One region of the Streptomyces sp. NPDC006458 genome, then DNA from elsewhere that is predicted to be linked to it. Evidence: riboswitches for the same ligand, from Rfam matches in the RefSeq annotation. Region 1 holds a riboswitch; each other region holds the start of a gene.
The links. Region 1 has a riboswitch for thiamine pyrophosphate ahead of thiC (phosphomethylpyrimidine synthase ThiC). Riboswitches for the same ligand answer to the same signal wherever they lie in the genome.
Positions count from the first base shown of each region.

Region 2: another riboswitch for thiamine pyrophosphate. It lies ahead of ABZZ79_RS26030 (thiamine ABC transporter substrate-binding protein); the one in region 1 lies ahead of thiC (phosphomethylpyrimidine synthase ThiC).
Region 3: another riboswitch for thiamine pyrophosphate. It lies ahead of thiO (glycine oxidase ThiO); the one in region 1 lies ahead of thiC (phosphomethylpyrimidine synthase ThiC).

Region 1 is NZ_JBEXPR010000009.1:61,235-63,494, reverse strand. It holds gene ABZZ79_RS14260 (YibE/F family protein) at 1-853, opposite strand, end outside; TPP riboswitch at 925-1,102, shown strand; gene thiC (phosphomethylpyrimidine synthase ThiC) at 1,095-2,260, shown strand, end outside.
Region 2 is NZ_JBEXPR010000020.1:83,078-85,337, forward strand. It holds gene rlmN (23S rRNA (adenine(2503)-C(2))-methyltransferase RlmN) at 1-1,051, shown strand, start outside; TPP riboswitch at 1,086-1,193, shown strand; gene ABZZ79_RS26030 (thiamine ABC transporter substrate-binding protein) at 1,275-2,260, shown strand, end outside.
Region 3 is NZ_JBEXPR010000008.1:9,480-11,739, reverse strand. It holds gene thiO (glycine oxidase ThiO) at 1-979, opposite strand, end outside; TPP riboswitch at 977-1,087, opposite strand; gene ABZZ79_RS12760 (hypothetical protein) at 1,143-1,547, shown strand; gene ABZZ79_RS12755 (FAD-dependent oxidoreductase) at 1,580-2,260, shown strand, end outside.

The DNA of each region.
Region 1 (2,260 bases):
GCGGGTTCGAGCCCTGGAGGATCGCGGGCAGGATGAAGAAGTTGAGCACCATGAAGCTCATGGCCAGCGCCACCAGCGCCATTACACCGCGCATCCGGCCCACGAGCACGACCGCGACCGCGAAGATGCCGGCGAGCACGGTGAGGGGCAGCCGCCGGTTCACGTCGGCGACCGAGTACTGGAGGTCCTCCGGTGCGGAGGGCTCGTAGGCGACCACGACCTCCTGGCCCTCGTGCAACTGCCGCGACTGGTCGGGCTGGACGATCTCGGTGAACGTGCGCCCGCTGTTCTCACCGGTGTCGACCCGGATCGTCGCCGTCTTGCAGTCGCCGTTCGCCTGCTGCACCGCCGAGGAGCCCTCGGCCGTGGAGGTGTCGCCGGTCGGTGGGACGCCGGAGACGCCGGCCGCCTTGCAGTCCACCGGTTCGACCTTGGTGACCGTCGCCTGCTCCGTCTGCCGGTCGAAGCCGACGCCGGTGCGTTCGTGGTCGGGCGCGCCACCGGGCCACAGCACGGCCAGGCCCACCACGACCGCCGCCGCGAACGGGACCAGGATCGCGGCGATCACCTTCCGCAGATGCTGGGAGACGGGAGCGGCCGGTCCATGGCTGTGACTGTGACCATGGGAGTTCCCGTGTCCGTGCCCGCGCCCGTGGGAGTTCCCGTGTCCGTGCGGGTCGCTGTGTTCGTGGGAGTCCCCGTGCCCGGGGCGATCCCCGTGCCCCGGGGGGTTCCCGTGTCCATCCCCTGGACCCGTCCCCTGTCCTCCACCGGAACCAGGGCCATGGCCCTCAACGGGCCCGTGACGGCGGGGTTCGGGCGGCGGAAACGGAGGCTGCTGCGGTGTGGTCACCGCCCGATCATCGCAAGAACGGCAGGGGCCCCCTGTTCACCGCGCCCGAAGTGACGCTAGCGTGGGGACACCTTTGTACACGCGGGAGCTCGGAGCACCGGGCTGAGAGGGCGCTGACCTCCGTCTTCGCGATGTTTCACGTGGAACACATGGCGTTCCACACGAAACACCGGCAGACGGTGACCGCTGCGTCGACCGCCGAACCTGTTACCGGGTAATGCCGGCGTAGGGAGTAGGTCTCATGACCACCAAGGACGTACGCACGCCTGCCTCCGCGCAGATCTCCGCCGTCTCCGACGGCGCAGACAGCGGCGAGGCCGGGAAGTCCATCGGCTGGCACAAGGCGTATGTCGAGGGCTCGCGCTCCGACATGCGGGTGCCGGTCCGTCAGGTGCACCTCACCAATGGCCAGGCAGTCACGCTCTACGACACCTCCGGCCCGTACACCGATCCATCCGTGGATACGGACGTCCGCAAGGGCCTTCAGCCGCTGCGGGAGAACTGGATCGTCGCGCGAGGCGACACCGAGGAGTACGAGGGCCGCCCGGTCCGCCCCGAGGACGACGGCCTGCGGCACACCTCGCCGCGGGGCGGGCTGCGCAATCTGGACGCGGTCTTCCCGGGCCGTCCCCGGCTGCCGCGCCGCGGACGGGACGGCCAGGCCGTCACCCAGCTCGCGTATGCCCGCCGGGGCGAGATCACGCCGGAGATGGAGTACGTGGCCATCAGGGAGAACGTTTCTCCCGAGGTGGTGCGCGAGGAGATCGCGGCAGGGCGGGCGGTGCTGCCGGCCAACATCAACCACCCGGAGATCGAGCCGATGATCATCGGCAAGCGGTTCCTGGTGAAGGTCAACGCCAACATCGGCAACTCCGCGGTGACGTCCTCCATCGAGGAGGAGGTCGAGAAGATGACCTGGGCGACCCGCTGGGGCGCCGACACGGTCATGGACCTGTCCACCGGCCGCAACATCCACACCACCCGCGAGTGGGTGCTGCGCAACTCCCCCGTCCCCATCGGCACGGTTCCGCTCTACCAGGCCCTGGAGAAGGTCGACGGCAGGGCCGAGGAACTGACCTGGGAGATCTACAAGGACACGGTCATCGAGCAGGCCGAGCAGGGTGTGGACTACATGACGGTCCACGCGGGCGTCCGTCTGCCGTACGTGCCGCTGACCGCCAACCGCAAGACGGGCATCGTCTCGCGCGGCGGCTCGATCATGGCGGCTTGGTGCCTGGCGCACCACAGGGAGAGCTTCCTCTACGAGAACTTCGAGGAACTCTGCGAGATCCTCGCGGCCTACGACATCACGTACTCGCTCGGCGACGGCCTGCGGCCGGGCTCGATCGCGGACGCCAACGACGAGGCGCAGTTCGCGGAGTTGAGGACGCTCGGGGAACTCAACCG
Region 2 (2,260 bases), on a different contig from region 1:
GCGGCATCTCGCCGATCTCTCGCCCGCCGAACGCAAGGAGGCGGTGGCCGAGGTCGGGGAGAAGCCGTTTCGTGCCAAGCAGCTCTCGCAGCATTACTTCGCGCGGTACGCCCACGACCCGCAGGAGTGGACCGACATCCCCGCCGGTTCCCGAGACAGGCTGCGGGAGGCGTTGCTCCCCGAGCTGATGACGGTCGTAAGGCATCTGTCGACGGACGAGGGGACCACCCGCAAGACGCTGTGGCGGCTGTTCGACGGGACGCTCGTCGAGTCCGTGCTGATGCGCTACCCGGACCGGGTGACCATGTGCATCAGCTCGCAGGCGGGGTGCGGGATGAACTGTCCGTTCTGTGCCACCGGACAGGCCGGACTGGACCGGAATCTCTCCACCGCCGAGATCGTCCACCAGATCGTGGACGGGATGCGCGCCCTGCGGGACGGGGACGTTCCCGGTGGGCCCGCGCGGCTGTCCAACATCGTCTTCATGGGAATGGGCGAGCCCCTCGCCAACTACAAGCGCGTCATCGGGGCGATCCGGGCGCTGACCGACCCGGCCCCTGACGGGCTCGGGCTCTCGCAGCGCGGTATCACCGTGTCGACCGTCGGGCTCGTGCCCGCGATCCACCGGTTCGCCGACGAGGGCTTCAAGTGCCGGCTCGCGATCTCCCTGCACGCCCCCGACGACGAACTGCGCGACACGCTCGTCCCCGTGAACACGCGGTGGAAGGTGCGCGAGGTGCTCGACGCCGGCTTCGAGTACACGGAGAAGTCCGGGCGCCGGCTGTCCATCGAGTACGCCCTGATCCGGGACATCAACGACCAGGCCTGGCGTGGTGACCGCCTCGGCCGGCTGCTCAAGGGCAAGCCCGTGCACGTCAACCTGATCCCGCTGAACCCGACGCCGGGATCGAAGTGGACCGCCTCGCGGCCCGAGGACGAGAAGGCGTTCGTGGAGGCCATCGCCGCGCACGGGGTGCCGGTCACTGTCCGGGACACCCGTGGTCAGGAGATCGACGGGGCCTGTGGTCAGCTGGCGGCCACCGAGCGATAATCTGGCTGCGTCCGACAACGGAAGTCACATCTTCATATTCCGACAGGGGAGCGCCACAGCGCTGAGAGTGCGGCAATCGGGCCGCAGACCCTCTGAACCTCGCCCAGGTCATTCTGGGTAGGAAGTTCGGTCATCACTCAAGCTGTTGCGCCCTGCCCGGGCACCCCGCAGGGGGTCCCGGGCGGGGCCGCGTCTCTTCCTGGTCCATCCCAGGAGGAATCCAGTGCACACCAAGACGTTCGTCGCCGCGGCCGTCGGCCTCGGCCTGATCACGCTGTCCGCGTGCGGATCGTCCGACGCCGGCTCCGGCTCCGACGGCCAGGGCTCCAAGACGGTCACCCTGGTCAGCCACAGCTCGTGGGCCGTCTCCAAGGACGTCATCGCCGCCTTCGAGAAGGAGTCCGGCTACAAGGTCAAGGTCCTTGAGGACGGCGACGCGGGCCAGGCCGTCAACAAGGCCATCCTGACCAAGGACAACCCGCAGGGCGACGTGTTCTTCGGCGTCGACAACACCCTCCTGTCGCGCGCGCTCGACAACGGCCTCTTCCAGTCCTACGAGGCCCAGGGCCTCGACCAGGTCGGAGCGGACTACCAGCTCGACAAGGACGAGCACCGGGTCACGCCCGTCGACTACGGCGACATCTGCGTCAACTACGACAAGCAGTACTTCGCCGATCACAAGCTGGCCCCGCCGGCCTCGCTGGACGACCTGGTCAAGCCGGCGTACAAGAACCTCCTCGTCACCGAGAACGCCTCCACCTCCTCGCCCGGCCTCGGCTTCCTGCTCGGCACGGCCGCGCGCTACGGCGATGGGGGAGGCTGGCAGGACTACTGGACGAAGCTGAAGGCCAACGGCGTCAAGGTGGTCGACGGCTGGGAGCAGGCCTACAACGAGGAGTTCTCCGGCTCGGCCGGCGGCAAGGCCGCGAAGGCCGAGCGGCCGCTCGTCGTCTCCTACGCCTCCTCGCCGCCCGCCGAGGTGATCTACGCCGACCCGAAGCCGAAGACCGCGCCCACCGGCGTCGCCGAGGGGACCTGCTTCCGGCAGATCGAGTTCGCGGGCCTGCTGAGCAACGCGAAGAACGCCGAGGGCGGCAAGAAGCTGATCGACTTCCTGATCTCGGAGAAGTTCCAGGCGGACATGCCGCTGAACATGTTCGTCTACCCGGTGAACAAGAACGCTCAGGTGCCCGCCGAGTTCACCGAGTA
Region 3 (2,260 bases), on a different contig from region 1:
CGAGCAGCGGCGCGTTGTCGGGGGAGCCGGGGCGCAGCCCGGCGCGGGTCTCCGTCAGCGGCAGCTCGGTGATGCCGGGGACCAGCTCATGGGCGTCGCGCAGCAGCTCGTACACGCCGCCCGCGGTGACCGTGGTGTCCCAGCCCAGCTCCTCGCTGGTGGCCCCGACGACCAGTTCGCCGTTCTCGCGCGGGACGAGGTAGACATGGCTGCCGCGCACCACCGCGCGGACGGTCCGGTTGAGGAAGGGCGCGTACCGCTTCGGCACGGTCAGCCGCAGCACCTGCCCCTTCACCGGCCGCACCGGCGGCAGCAGGTCGTCCGGCACCCCCGCCAGCTGCCCGCTGCGACTGCCCGCCGCGAGCACGACCTGTCCGGCGCCCAGCAGGACGCCCTCGTCCGTGAGGACGCCGGTCGCGCGTCCGCGCTCCACGACGAGCCGTTCGGCCCACTCCCGGTGGAAGCGCACCCCGGCCCGTTCGCAGGCCGCCACCAGCGCAGCGGCCAGTCGCCGCGGGTCGATCTGGTGGTCGCCGTCCACCCGCAGCCCGCCGCGCACCCCCGGCGCCAGCATCGGCTCCAGGCGCCGGCACTCCCGCCCCGACAGCCACTGCGAGTCCAGCCCCGACTGCTGCTGCAGGGCGTGCAGTTCCCGCAGATGAGCCCGGTCGTCGGCGTCCAGCGCGACGGCCAGCGTGCCGCACTGCCGGTAGCCGAGGTCGTGCCCGGTGAGGTCGGTGAGCTCGGCGGCGAAGTCCGGGTAGCGGCGCGCCGAGGCGAGGTTCAGGCCGAGCAGGGTCTGCTCGCCGTAGTGCAGTTCGGTGACGGCGGCCAGCATCCCGGCCGCCACCTGCGCGGCTCCGCCGCCCGGTTCGCGGTCCACGACGACCGTGCCGAAACCCCGTTGCGCGGCCCGCCAGGCCGTGACCAGACCGATGATGCCGCCCCCGACCACGAGGACGTCTGACGTACGCGACATGGGCGTCCAGCCCCTCCCTTCGCCGGCATGACCCGGATCAGGTTCGTACGGTCGGAGGCCGCCCGCCTCCCTCTCAGCCCGGTGCGCCGGGCTCCCGCGAGTGCTTTACGTTGGCCCCACCCTAGCTGTTGGTCCGGCGCATCTGTAAGGGAGCCCTTCGCCCATGGCACGCCCGCCCGTCCCCCACCCCAACCCTCGGACGAGGGACTCCGCCCCGCCCTGTCGATCGCTCGACGGTCTGGTCCTCTACCCGGTGGCCGACCAGGCACCGGGACAGGTCGGGACCCGCACCCGGTTCGCGTACCACGAGGAGAACGGCGAGATCTGGGCCGACTACGCCGGGGGCGATGTCGTACGCGGGCATCTCGTGGGTACCCGGGAGGGGGACCGGCTCGACTTCCGGTACGTCCAGCTCAAGCGCGACGGCGCCACCTCTTCGGGGCACTGCGTGTCGCTGGTCGTGGAGCTGCCCGACGGGCGGATACGGCTGGAGGAGAGCTGGGAGTGGGAGTCGCAGTCGGGCAGCGGGACGAGTGTTGTGGAGCAGGTCACGGAACACGCCCCCTGACTGACGGTTTGTCAGTTGTCTATGGTGATCAGGTGAGCGAGCAGACGCAGGAACGAGGAGTGTCCCCGGTGCGGCGGGTCGTCGTCGTGGGCGCGGGCATGGCAGGCGTGCAGACCGCGGTCGCGCTGCGTGAGCAGGGCTTCCCGGGCGCGGTCGTGCTGATCGGCGCCGAGCCCCACCAGCCCTACGACCGTCCGCCGCTGTCCAAGGCCGTGCTGCTCGGCACCGCCGAGGGCTCCGCGTTCGACGTCGACTTCGAGGCCCTCGACATCGAGCTGCACCTTGGCCGCGAGGTCCTCGGTGTGCGTCCGGGCGACCACGAGCTGGACACCGCCGAGGGGCCGGTCCCGTACGACGTCCTGGTACTGGCGACCGGCGCCGAACCGATCCGGCTGCCCGGCACGGAGGGTGTCCGGGGCGTGCATCTGCTGCGCACCCTGGACGACGCCGAGCGGCTGCGGCCCGTGCTGGCCGACCAGCACGACATCGTGGTCGTCGGCGCGGGCTGGATCGGCGCCGAGTTCGCCACCGCCGCGCGCGAGGCGGGCTGCGCGGTGACCGTCGTGGAGGCCGCCGACCGGCCGCTGGCCGGTGCCCTGCCCGCGGAGGTCGCCGCCCCGATGACCTCCTGGTACGCCGACAGCGGCGCCGAACTGCGCACCCACGCGCGCGTGCGGCACGTCGAGCCCGGCGAGGTCGTCCTCGACGACGGC